DNA from 3 places in the Escherichia ruysiae genome. Region 1 is predicted to be linked to each of the others. Evidence: predicted binding sites of a transcription regulator. Region 1 holds the regulator's gene; each other region holds the start of a gene.
The links. The regulator Fur, encoded in region 1, represses iron uptake genes when iron is present. The targets are predictions, from matches to a motif close to ATAATAATGAGAACNACTATCAA.
Positions count from the first base shown of each region.

Region 2: feoA (ferrous iron transporter A) is a predicted target of Fur. The motif match lies at 1,963-1,985, and genes of this name have one in related genera.
Region 3: exbB (tol-pal system-associated acyl-CoA thioesterase) is a predicted target of Fur. The motif match lies at 1,268-1,290, and genes of this name have one in related genera.

Region 1 is NZ_JAVIWS010000001.1:4,046,793-4,051,144, reverse strand. Features, by position in the region: gene ybfF (esterase) at 143-907, shown strand; gene ybfE (LexA regulated protein) at 1,047-1,340, shown strand; gene fldA (flavodoxin FldA) at 1,480-2,010, shown strand; gene uof (fur leader peptide) at 2,220-2,306, shown strand; gene fur (ferric iron uptake transcriptional regulator) at 2,299-2,745, shown strand; gene RGV86_RS19395 (ChiQ/YbfN family lipoprotein) at 2,841-3,173, opposite strand; gene chiP (chitoporin ChiP) at 3,223-4,352, opposite strand, start outside.
Region 2 is NZ_JAVIWS010000001.1:2,996,275-3,000,626, reverse strand. Features, by position in the region: gene RGV86_RS14425 (Tex family protein) at 1-1,523, shown strand, start outside; gene feoA (ferrous iron transporter A) at 2,097-2,324, shown strand; gene feoB (Fe(2+) transporter permease subunit FeoB) at 2,341-4,352, shown strand, end outside.
Region 3 is NZ_JAVIWS010000001.1:1,866,883-1,871,234, reverse strand. Features, by position in the region: gene metC (cystathionine beta-lyase) at 1-1,100, opposite strand, end outside; gene exbB (tol-pal system-associated acyl-CoA thioesterase) at 1,352-2,086, shown strand; gene exbD (TonB system transport protein ExbD) at 2,093-2,518, shown strand; gene yghA (NADP(+)-dependent aldehyde reductase) at 2,798-3,682, opposite strand; gene RGV86_RS09180 (TIGR00645 family protein) at 3,873-4,352, shown strand, end outside.

The DNA of each region.
Region 1 (4,352 bases):
AGTATATGAATAAATCCCGGCAGCGGATAGCGTCAAGCCTGGCTTGCAGAAAAACTCGGATTAAACCTTATTTGTTGCAGCCCTGTGGCACAATGGTCAACATAATACCCTAACCCGACTTCGCGAAAAAAAGAACTTTGCCATGAAATTGAATATCCGCGCGCAATCTGCACAAAACCAGCATAATAATTCTCCCATCGTCCTCGTCCACGGTTTGTTTGGTAGTCTCGACAACCTCGGCGTTCTGGCGCGCGACCTGGTGAGCGACCACAATATTATCCAGGTCGATATGCGTAACCACGGACTTTCACCGCGCGATCCTGTGATGAATTATCCAGCAATGGCGCAAGATCTGCTGGATACGCTGGATGCACAACAGATCGAAAAAGCGACGTTTATCGGTCACTCTATGGGCGGTAAAGCCGTTATGGCGCTAACTGCACTAGCCCCCGATCGCATCGATAAGCTGGTGGCGATCGATATTGCGCCGGTTGATTATCACGTGCGTCGTCATGATGAGATTTTCGCCGCCATCAACGCCGTCAGCGAATCCAGCGCGCAAACACGACAGCAGGCAGCAACGGTGATGCGCCAACATCTGAATGAAGAAGGGGTGATTCAGTTTCTGCTGAAATCTTACGTTGATGGTGAATGGCGTTTTAACGTGCCAGTGTTGTGGGATCAGTATCCGCATATTGTTGGCTGGGAGAAAATCCCGGCATGGGATCACCCTGCCCTGTTTATCCCCGGCGGTAATTCACCGTATGTCACTGAACAATATCGTGATGATTTACTGGCGCAATTCCCGCAGGCACGGGCGCATGTGATTGCGGGTGCGGGTCACTGGGTACACGCCGAAAAACCTGATGCGGTACTGCGCGCCATCCGTCGCTATCTCAATGATTAACGCAACTGATTAAAAACCCAGCGTCCGCGTCGCTTTCCGCGCGTGGGCGTTGGCGTGACTCATCGCGCTGATGTATTATGGCGCGCTATCCATCCGGGCAGACGCCCGGCTGATTGTTTCCCCCGAAGTCACCAAGATCATGGCCAAAGAACAAACGGACCGTACGACATTAGATCTGTTCGCGCACGAGCGTCGACCGGGACGACCGAAAACCAATCCGCTTTCGCGCGATGAACAGCTGCGTATTAATAAACGCAACCAGCTAAAACGCGACAAAGTACGTGGTCTTAAGCGTGTCGAACTGAAGCTGAACGCGGAAGCTGTCGAGGCGCTGAATGAGCTGGCAGAGTCGCGCAATATGAGCCGTAGCGAACTGATCGAAGAGATTTTGATGCAGCAGTTGGCGGCACTGCGTAGTCAAGGCATCGTTTAAATTTCCACTTTCATGTAGCACAGTGTGCAGTCCTGCCCGTTTGCTGATTCCGCAAGACTGCCTGTTCTGCTATGATTGCCTTTATCCGTGGGCAATTTGCCACCCCCATTTCAATAAGTTTCAAGAGGTTATTTCACTCATGGCTATCACTGGCATCTTTTTCGGCAGCGACACCGGTAATACCGAAAATATCGCAAAAATGATTCAAAAACAGCTTGGTAAAGACGTTGCCGATGTCCATGACATTGCAAAAAGCAGCAAAGAAGATCTGGAAGCTTATGACATTCTGCTGCTGGGTATCCCAACCTGGTATTACGGCGAAGCGCAGTGTGACTGGGACGACTTCTTCCCGACTCTCGAAGAGATTGATTTCAATGGTAAACTGGTTGCCCTGTTTGGCTGTGGCGACCAGGAAGATTACGCCGAATATTTCTGTGATGCATTAGGCACTATCCGTGACATCATCGAACCGCGCGGCGCGACTATCGTGGGTCACTGGCCAACTGCGGGCTACCATTTCGAAGCATCAAAAGGTCTGGCAGATGACGATCACTTTGTCGGCCTGGCTATTGACGAAGACCGTCAGCCGGAACTGACCGCTGAACGCGTGGAAAAATGGGTTAAGCAAATTTCTGAAGAGCTGCATCTCGACGAAATTATCAACGCCTGATGTGATGCGGTGTAGGCTAATGTCTACGCCGTATTAATAGATAATGCCAATCAAAATAATTGCTACAAATTTGTAACTTTTGCCGTAGTACCTGTACAATGTTCCAGTATTGAAGTGGCCTTGCCGATGTAAATGTAAGCTAAGCCACGTTTTTATTAACAATATTTGCCAGGGACTTGTAGTTTTCATTTAGGCGTGGCAATTCTATAATGATACGCATTATCTCAAGAGCAAATTCTGTCACTTCTCCTAATGAAGTGAACCGCTTAGTAACAGGACAGATTCCGCATGACTGATAACAATACCGCCCTAAAGAAAGCTGGCCTGAAAGTAACGCTTCCTCGTTTAAAAATCCTGGAAGTTCTTCAGGAGCCGGACAACCATCACGTCAGTGCGGAAGATTTATACAAACGTCTGATCGATATGGGTGAAGAAATTGGTCTGGCTACGGTATATCGCGTACTGAACCAGTTTGACGATGCCGGTATCGTCACCCGCCACAATTTTGAAGGCGGTAAATCCGTATTTGAACTGACCCAGCAACATCATCACGATCACCTGATCTGCCTCGACTGCGGCAAGGTTATTGAATTTAGTGATGAATCTATCGAAGCGCGTCAGCGTGAAATCGCCGCGAAACATGGTATTCGCCTGACTAACCATAGTCTCTATCTTTACGGTCACTGCGCCGAAGGCGATTGCCGCGAAGATGAGCACGCGCACGAAGGCAAATAAGTCAGCCTGAACGAGAAAAGCCAACCTGCGGGTTGGCTTTTTTATACCAGGGAAATAAGAACAAGCGAGAGTTACAGCCCTCGCTTTTTTTGTTTTTACTGCGTAGCGTTATTACTGCGAATTTCCTGCCAGACTTTATCGCAATCGGCTTTCACTGCCTGGTCGTTACCGGTTTGCGTTGCGCGCAGACACTGCTGATAATCCAGTACCCGCACACTTTCCTGGTCGGCAAACTGCTGATGTTGTTTCTCTTTCTTCAGCACGTTTAACACGCTCTGGCAGGCCTCAATTTTTTCCGGCGAGCCTTGTGCTGTGTTGATGCAGGCGCTGTAAGCTTCTTTCAGACGACTGTCTTCCTGTGGCGCGGTTGATTGCGCACAAGCCACCAGCCCCGATGCCATCATGGCGATGAGAATCAGTTTTTTCATAGCAAATTCCTCAAACGCGCGGCAGGCGAAATACCTGCCGCGTCGGGCATCAGAAGATAGTGAACGGCGCGATAACCATGAATTTCACGTCACGCTCATCCTGGAAGATGTTGCCGTAACCGCCACCCCAGCTTGGGATGTCGGAGTGGTTGTCGTATTCGGTGAAATGCAGTTTGAACATCGTGCCCTTGGCGCGACCGTCCTGAATGGTGTAGACCGCATCCAGACTGTAAGCAGACTCTTCGATAGTCCGGTTTTTGTCGTAGTACGCATCCGGATTGCTCTGCCATGTCGCTGGTTTGGCATCCCATGCATAAACGTAGGAAGCGCCGATGGCGAAGCCGGGAAGATTCCAGTTTTTCAGGTCATACATCGCACCGAAGAAGACCGCTTTTTCGCCGTTGGCGTTAAAGTCAGAGCGGTTATCCCACCAGATATCCAGGCGACCGTTCGAGGAAGCGTAGGTTGGGGTCATACGTTGCAGGAAGTATCCCTGCTGACCATCGGCTTTAACCCAGGTGCCTTCGAGGCGCAAATCCACTACGTCAGCCGCCCGGTAGCCAAAGGTCAACGCCTGCAGCCAGGCGGTGCCGTCATAAAGATCGTTGACGCTGCGATCGTCAACTTTGTCGCGCGTACCGTAGAACTGGTAGCTGGTGGTTAACGGGCTACCGGCGATATCAAATTTATAGCTGGCTTTGGCAAAATATTGATCGATATACCCTTCCGCCTGACCAAACGCCGCTTCCAGTACGAAGTTATTTTTGAAGTCGTACTTCGCCCCGAGGGAGTGCAGATAATCAACTTTGGTGGTTTTATCGTTCTGATAAAACTCATCCATTTCCAGATGCCACGGCGCTTTGTATTCGTTGGTCCACATGTAGGAGAAACTCAACGCACCGGCATCGCCGTAATCAAAATTCGCCCCGGCTTCCGCACCCTGATAAGTACCCGGCATAAAGCTCCAGTGCGGCGCTAACAGCGTCTGACCGGTTGGCTGAATATAACCAGCCCTCGCCCACGCCGGACCGTATTTAAATTTAGCCGCTGCTTTATACAGGCTTATACCGCTTTTATCGCCGGACCAGTCTTCGTCATAGGCTTTATTACTTTTTGAAAACGCGATTTCGTTCGGGTGAGAGCTGTCGCCGTTTTCTGCCATTTCAATCGCCGTAAATG
Region 2 (4,352 bases), 1.1 Mb from region 1:
ACAATGCCCCGGCGGATAGCTGGCGTAAAGGCGTGGTGAGCTGGACGTGGCGCATCAAGGTACTGATGCACCTGGAAACCGAACTGATGGGCACCGTGCGCGAACGTGCGGAAGATGAAGCGATTAACGTCTTTGCCCGTAACCTGCACGATCTGCTGATGGCTGCCCCCGCTGGACTGCGTGCGACGATGGGGCTCGATCCGGGTCTGCGCACCGGGGTAAAAGTCGCGGTGGTCGATGCAACCGGCAAACTGGTGGCGACCGACACCATTTATCCGCACACCGGGCAAGCCGCAAAAGCAGCGATGACCGTTGCTGCGCTGTGTGAAAAACATAACGTTGAACTGGTAGCAATTGGTAACGGTACGGCTTCCCGCGAAACCGAGCGTTTCTATCTCGACGTACAGAAGCAGTTCCCGAAAGTAACGGCGCAGAAAGTGATCGTCAGCGAAGCAGGCGCATCGGTTTACTCGGCTTCCGAGCTGGCAGCGCAGGAGTTCCCGGAGCTCGATGTTTCGCTGCGTGGCGCAGTGTCTATCGCCCGTCGTTTGCAGGATCCGCTGGCAGAACTGGTGAAAATCGATCCGAAATCTATCGGCGTGGGTCAGTATCAGCATGATGTTAGCCAGTCGCAGCTGGCTCGCAAACTGGACGCAGTGGTGGAAGACTGCGTTAACGCCGTTGGCGTTGATCTCAACACCGCTTCCGTTCCGCTGTTAACCCGCGTGGCGGGCCTGACGCGCATGATGGCGCAAAACATAGTTGCCTGGCGTGACGAGAACGGTCAGTTCCAGAACCGTCAGCAACTGTTAAAAGTGAGCCGCTTGGGGCCAAAAGCCTTTGAGCAGTGCGCGGGCTTCCTGCGTATTAACCACGGTGATAACCCGCTTGACGCTTCTACCGTTCACCCGGAAGCCTATCCGGTGGTTGAACGTATTCTGGCGGCAACACAGCAGGCGCTGAAAGATCTGATGGGTAACAGCAGCGAACTGCGTAACCTGAAAGCCTCTGACTTTACCGATGAGAAATTCGGTGTGCCGACGGTAACCGACATCATCAAAGAGCTGGAAAAACCGGGCCGCGACCCGCGTCCGGAATTTAAAACCGCTCAGTTTGCCGATGGCGTCGAGACAATGAACGATCTGCAACCGGGCATGATCCTCGAAGGCGCAGTCACCAACGTCACTAACTTTGGCGCGTTTGTCGATATCGGGGTGCATCAGGACGGCCTGGTTCACATCTCTTCATTGTCGAACAAGTTTGTGGAAGATCCGCATACCGTGGTGAAAGCGGGCGACATTGTGAAGGTGAAAGTGCTGGAAGTCGATCTTCAGCGTAAACGTATCGCCCTGACCATGCGTCTGGACGAGCAGCCAGGTGAAACCAACGCCCGTCGCGGCAGCGGTAACGATCGCCCGCAAAACAACCGCCCGGCAGCCAAACCGCGCGGTCGTGAAGCGCAGACAGCCGGTAACAGTGCGATGATGGATGCGCTGGCAGCGGCAATGGGTAAAAAGCGTTAAACACTATGACTGGCCTACGGTTCAGCTTTGCACGGGTTCGTAGGCCAGATAAGGCGTTCACGCCGCATCTGGCAATAAACGCCTTAACTGACATAAAAGTGCCGGAGAACATCTCCGGCATTTGAGATTGCTGACAAACTCGCTTACGGGTCAAAACAGGCACAACTTTCCCCCCTCTCCCTAGCCCTCTCCCCGATGGGGCGAGGGGACCGTCCGTGCACTTGCCTGGCTCCGGTATTTTTATTCCACAGCCAAAACCACAATATATTCCGCTAATATTTATCACATCATTAACAATTAAAACCTTAATTAAACATCAAGCCGCCCTAATAATTCGTCACTCGAATTTTATTTTGCCCCAGATATAACCTTGAGCCATATCAACATTGAGTCAGATTATTATCTAAACCAACATTCGCACACATTTTAAGTATTGCTGATAGAAACCATTCTCATTATCATTGTACTGTTGATTATTTAATCTCTCCTTCGTTGGCAAATCATCTGGTCTCATGTCGCTGTCAAACGCCCCATGAGGTAGTTATCCAGTTAATGAGAAACAAGTAGGCACCTATGCAATACACTCCAGATACTGCGTGGAAAATCACTGGCTTTTCCCGTGAAATCAGCCCGGCATATCGTCAGAAGCTGCTTTCTCTTGGCATGTTACCTGGCTCCTCTTTTAATGTGGTGCGCGTCGCTCCACTCGGTGATCCCATTCATATCGAAACTCGCCGTGTGAGCCTGGTATTACGCAAAAAAGATCTGGCCTTATTAGAAGTGGAAGCGGTTTCCTGTTAATACGGTGAGAATAACAATGAAAAAATTAACCATTGGCTTAATTGGTAATCCAAATTCTGGCAAGACAACCTTATTTAACCAGCTCACCGGCGCACGTCAGCGTGTAGGAAACTGGGCTGGCGTTACCGTCGAACGTAAAGAGGGTCAGTTCTCCACCACCGATCATCAGGTCACCCTGGTTGACCTGCCCGGCACCTATTCTCTGACTACCATCTCATCGCAAACTTCGCTTGATGAGCAAATCGCCTGTCACTACATTTTGAGTGGCGACGCCGATCTGCTGATTAACGTGGTGGATGCGTCTAACCTTGAGCGTAACCTGTACCTGACGCTGCAACTGCTGGAACTCGGCATTCCCTGCATCGTGGCACTGAACATGCTCGACATTGCCGAGAAGCAAAATATTCGTATTGAAATTGATGCTCTGTCGGCGCGTCTTGGCTGCCCGGTGATCCCGCTGGTTTCCACGCGTGGTCGCGGTATCGAAGCCCTCAAACTGGCGGTCGATCGCTATAAAGCTAACGAGAACGTGGAACTGGTGCATTACGCCCAGCCGCTCATCAATGAAGCCGACGCGCTGGCAAAAGTAATGCCCTCTGACATCCCGCTGAAACATCGCCGCTGGCTGGGTCTGCAAATGTTGGAAGGCGATATCTACAGCCGCGCCTACGCCGGTGAAGCGTCGCAGCATCTGGATGCAGCCCTCGCCCGTCTGCGTAATGAGATGGACGATCCGGCGCTGCACATTGCCGATGCGCGTTACCAGTGTATTGCTGCCATCTGCGATGTGGTGAGCAATACCCTGACGGCAGAACCCAGCCGTTTCACCACGGCAGTAGATAAAATCGTGCTCAACCGATTCCTCGGTCTGCCAATTTTCCTCTTTGTGATGTATCTGATGTTCCTGCTGGCTATCAACATCGGCGGGGCGTTACAGCCGCTGTTTGACGTCGGTTCCGTGGCACTCTTTGTGCATGGTATTCAGTGGATTGGCTACACGCTCCACTTCCCTGACTGGCTGACTATCTTCCTCGCCCAGGGGCTGGGTGGCGGTATTAACACCGTTCTGCCACTGGTGCCGCAGATCGGCATGATGTACCTGTTCCTCTCCTTCCTCGAGGACTCCGGGTATATGGCGAGAGCGGCATTTGTGATGGACCGTCTGATGCAAGCGTTGGGTCTGCCAGGGAAATCCTTTGTGCCGTTGATCGTTGGCTTCGGTTGTAACGTACCGTCGGTGATGGGTGCGCGCACTCTTGATGCTCCGCGTGAACGTCTGATGACTATCATGATGGCGCCATTTATGTCCTGCGGTGCTCGTCTGGCAATCTTCGCAGTATTTGCTGCCGCGTTCTTCGGGCAGAATGGCGCGCTGGCTGTGTTCTCACTGTATGTCATCGGTATTGTGATGGCGGTACTGACGGGTCTGATGCTCAAATACACCATTATGCGCGGTGAAGCGACGCCGTTTGTCATGGAGCTACCGGTCTATCACGTACCACACATTAAGAGTCTGATTATCCAGACCTGGCAGCGTTTGAAAGGCTTCGTTCTGCGCGCCGGTAAAGTGATTATCATCGTCAGCATTTTCCTGAGCGCATTCAACAGCTTCTCGCTGAGTGGGAAAATCGTCGATAACATCAACGACTCGGCGCTGGCCTCTGTCAGCCGCGTGATCACTCCAGTCTTCAAGCCGATTGGCGTGCATGAAGATAACTGGCAGGCAACGGTTGGACTGTTTACTGGCGCAATGGCGAAAGAAGTGGTGGTGGGTACTCTCAACACCCTCTATACCGCAGAAAACATTCAGGACGAAGAGTTCAATCCGGCGGAATTTAACCTCGGTGAAGAGCTGTTCAGCGCGGTAGATGAAACCTGGCAGAGCCTGAAAGACACCTTCAGCCTTAGCGTACTGATGAACCCAATTGAAGCCAGCAAAGGCGACGGCGAAATGGGTACTGGGGCAATGGGCGTGATGGATGAGAAATTCGGTAGCGCGGCGGCTGCTTACAGCTATCTGATATTCGT
Region 3 (4,352 bases), 2.2 Mb from region 1:
CTGAAATCAATCTTTCCTTGTGGGCGGATGGCGGCGATATGTTCCGGCTGATTCGCGAGGATCAACGATTCATAACCGCCCCACGAGTAGGCCATGCTAAATAAACTGAAGTTATCCAGATAGTTCGCCAGTTCTTCATCGTTGAGTTTTTTCTTAAGCACAAAGGAAAATAGCCCGCTGCTGCCTGTAAAGTCTCGTTTCCAGAATTCGTGACCTTTACTTTCCGGCAGAGCAGGGTGGTTAACTCGCGCTACTTGCGGATGTTCTGCCAGCCATTCAGCCACTTTCAGACTGCTTTCATGATGTTGACGCAAACGCACACCTAATGTGCGCAGGCCACGGCTGGTCATATAAGCAGTATCGGCATCGACCATTTGTCCCATCAGATAAGCGTTCTCCCGTAGTTGCTCCCAGCAACGGGCATTGCATACTGCGGTGCCGATCATGGCATCCGAGTGACCTATCAGATACTTGGTTCCCGCCTGAATCGAAATATCAATACCAAAATCAAGAGCTTGAAAAAGCACCCCGGCAGCCCAGGTGTTATCGATCATAATGATGGCGTCTGGCACGACACTGCGCACGGCAGCAACAATCGCCGGAACGTCGTGGACTTCCATAGTGATGGAGCCTGGCGATTCCAGAAAGACGATTTTAGTGTTTGGCTGCAGATGTTTAACGATATCCGCGCCAATCAGCGGATCAAACCACGATGTCGTTACGCCCAGTTTGCTGAGGATTTTGCTACAGAAATCCTGACTCGGTTCATAGGCGGTATTGGTCATCAATACATGATCGCCCTGTTCGACAAAAGCAAGAATGGAATTGGCAACGGCGGCCGCACCGCAAGGAAACAGTGCACAGCCGGCGCCACCTTCCAGTTCGCACATTGCTTCTTGTAACGAGAAGTGGGTTAACGTTCCGCGCCGTCCATAGAACAATTCGCCGTTGGCGCGATTACGCGTCGCATGTTTTTTCGCTTCAACGCTATCAAAAACCAGCGAAGAGGCGCGCTGAATCACGCTATTCACCGCGCCGAGAGTGTATTTTTTGCTGCGTCCTGCATTCACCAGTTGAGTATCAAGCTTTTTGTCCGCCATGTCGGGATTCCTGTTTTTATACGTCTGGATGTCTAAACTAGCATGAATAACAGCGAGCGCATCCTGAAGAATTGGCATAAAGAAGAAAATTTTCGCAAATGGCGTTCTGGTGGCTTTTTTACTGCGTAAACGCAAAGAAAAGAAAGCAAAGGTACGGCAGTATGCAAATAGTAATGAGAACGACTATCAATTCGACGTCGTTTTGATATTATTATGCGCAGATTTTGTGACTTGCGTCCTGGAGATACACAGTGGGTAATAATTTAATGCAGACGGACCTTTCCGTCTGGGGTATGTATCAGCACGCCGATATTGTCGTTAAGTGCGTGATGATTGGGCTTATTTTGGCCTCCGTTGTCACTTGGGCAATCTTCTTCAGTAAGAGCGTAGAGTTCTTCAATCAGAAGCGCCGTCTTAAGCGCGAGCAGCAACTGCTGGCTGAAGCGCGTTCCCTAAACCAGGCCAACGATATCGCCGCTGATTTTGGTAGCAAAAGCTTAAGCCTGCATTTGCTCAATGAAGCGCAGAACGAGCTGGAACTGTCAGAAGGCAGCGACGATAACGAAGGTATTAAAGAGCGTACCAGCTTCCGCCTGGAGCGTCGGGTCGCCGCTGTGGGGCGTCAAATGGGACGCGGTAACGGCTATCTGGCAACCATTGGCGCGATTTCGCCGTTTGTGGGGCTGTTTGGTACGGTCTGGGGCATCATGAACAGTTTTATCGGTATTGCGCAAACGCAGACCACCAACCTGGCGGTGGTTGCGCCGGGTATCGCAGAAGCATTGTTGGCAACAGCAATCGGTCTGGTGGCAGCGATTCCGGCGGTCGTTATCTATAACGTATTCGCGCGCCAGATTGGCGGCTTTAAAGCGATGCTGGGTGATGTTGCAGCGCAGGTATTGTTGCTGCAAAGTCGTGACCTGGATCTGGAAGCCAGCGCCGCTGCGCATCCGGTTCGTGTCGCACAGAAATTACGTGCAGGGTAATGCGCTATGGCAATGCATCTTAACGAAAACCTCGACGATAACGGCGAAATGCATGATATCAACGTGACGCCGTTTATCGACGTGATGTTGGTTTTGCTGATTATCTTTATGGTGGCGGCACCGTTAGCGACGGTAGATGTGAAGGTGAACTTGCCTGCTTCTACCAGCACGCCGCAGCCGCGCCCGGAAAAACCGGTTTATCTGTCGGTGAAGGCGGACAACTCGATGTTTATCGGTAACGATCCGGTCACCGATGAAACGATGGTTACGGCGCTGAATGCGTTAACCGAAGGTAAGAAAGATACCACCATCTTCTTCCGTGCGGATAAAACCGTTGATTACGAGACGTTGATGAAGGTCATGGATACGCTGCATCAGGCGGGTTATCTGAAGATAGGTCTGGTCGGCGAAGAAACTGCCAAAGCGAAGTAAAGCAGAATTGCCTGATGCGCTACGCTTATCAGGCCTACAAAATCTATCGCAACGTATTGAATTTTCATGACATGTAGGCCGGATAAGGCGTTCACGCCGCATCCGGCATTAGGTGCTCAATGCCTGATGCGACGCTGGCGCGTCTTATCAGACCTACAAAATCTATCGCAATATATTGAATTTGCATGAGTTTGTCGGCCGAATAAGGCGTTCACGCCGCACCCGGCAAGCGTTAAAAGTACGATGATGCCCGGTTGCTTCACACAACCGGGCATTTTTTTAGCCTAAATGTTCGCCGCCGCATACGCCGTGCACTTCTGCGGTGACGTAGCTCGACTCCTGACTTGCCAGATAAACATAAACAGGAGCCAGTTCCGCCGGTTGCCCCGCACGCTTCATCGGCGTTTTCTGACCAAACTGCGGGATCTTATCCTGCGTCTGTCCGCCGGAAATTTGCAGCGCCGTCCAGATAGGGCCAGGTGCGACAATGTTCACCCGAATACCTTTCTCCGCGACCTGTTTTGCCAGACCACGGCTGTAGTTCAGAATCGCCGCCTTCGTTGCCGCGTAATCCAGTAAATGCGGGCTTGGCTGGTACGCCTGGATTGACGAAGTGGTGATGATACTGGCACCTTTTGGCAGCAGGGGAATCGCTTCCTGGGTTAACCAGAACAGCGCGAAAACGTTAATGGCAAAGGTCTTTTGAAACTGTTCGCTGGTGAGGTCTGCAATATCAGGAATGGCAACCTGTTTCCCGGCGACCAGCGCCATAATATCCAGCCCGCCTAACGCCTTATGCGCGTCGTGAACCAGCGAACGGGCAAATTTCTCATCGCTTAAATCGCCCGGCAGCAGAACGACTTTGCGTCCGCATTCTTCAATAATCTTTTTCACATCCTGGGCGTCTTCTTCTTCCGCCGGAAGATAACTGATCGCCACGTCAGCGCCTTCACGCGCGTAAGCGATGGCGGCAGCACGACCGATACCAGAATCGCCCCCTGTCACCAGTGCTTTACGATCTTTCAGGCGACCGCTACCAACATAAGTTTTCTCGCCACAATCCGGCACCGGCGTCATCTTCGCCTGGATGCCTGGCGTCGGTTGTTTCTGTTTGGGATATTCACCAGTGTAATACTGCGTGGTCGGGTCTTTTAAATGAGACATCGCTTTTCTCCCTTCAGGTTCAACGTCCTTTAAGGGTAGACGCTCTCGATGCGTTAATCAGGGAACCAGGAAGATCCCTAAACCTCAGAATTATGCGACAAAGGTTTAACGTATATGTTGATTTGCTGTTGCGCGCTGTTTACTCAATTGCGATATACTGTTGCCCGTTTTAACTACACGACAGGAATGTATGGAACGTTTTCTTGAAAATGCAATGTATGCTTCTCGCTGGCTGCTTGCCCCCGTGTACTTTGGCCTTTCGCTGGCGTTAGTTGCCCTGGCGCTGAAGTTCTTCCAGGAGATTATTCACGTACTACCGAATATCTTCTCGATGGCGGAATCTGATTTGATCCTCGTGTTGCTGTCGCTGGTGGATATGACACTGGTTGGCGGTTTGCTGGTGATGGTGATGTTTTCCGGTTATGAGAATTTCGTCTCACAACTGGATATCTCCGAGAACAAAGAGAAGCTGAACTGGCTGGGGAAAATGGACGCAACGTCGCTGAAAAACAAAGTAGCAGCGTCGATTGTGGCAATCTCTTCCATTCACTTACTGCGCGTCTTTATGGATGCGAAAAACGTGCCTGATAACAAACTGATGTGGTACGTCATTATCCATCTGACATTTGTGCTCTCTGCATTTGTGATGGGCTATCTTGACCGACTGACT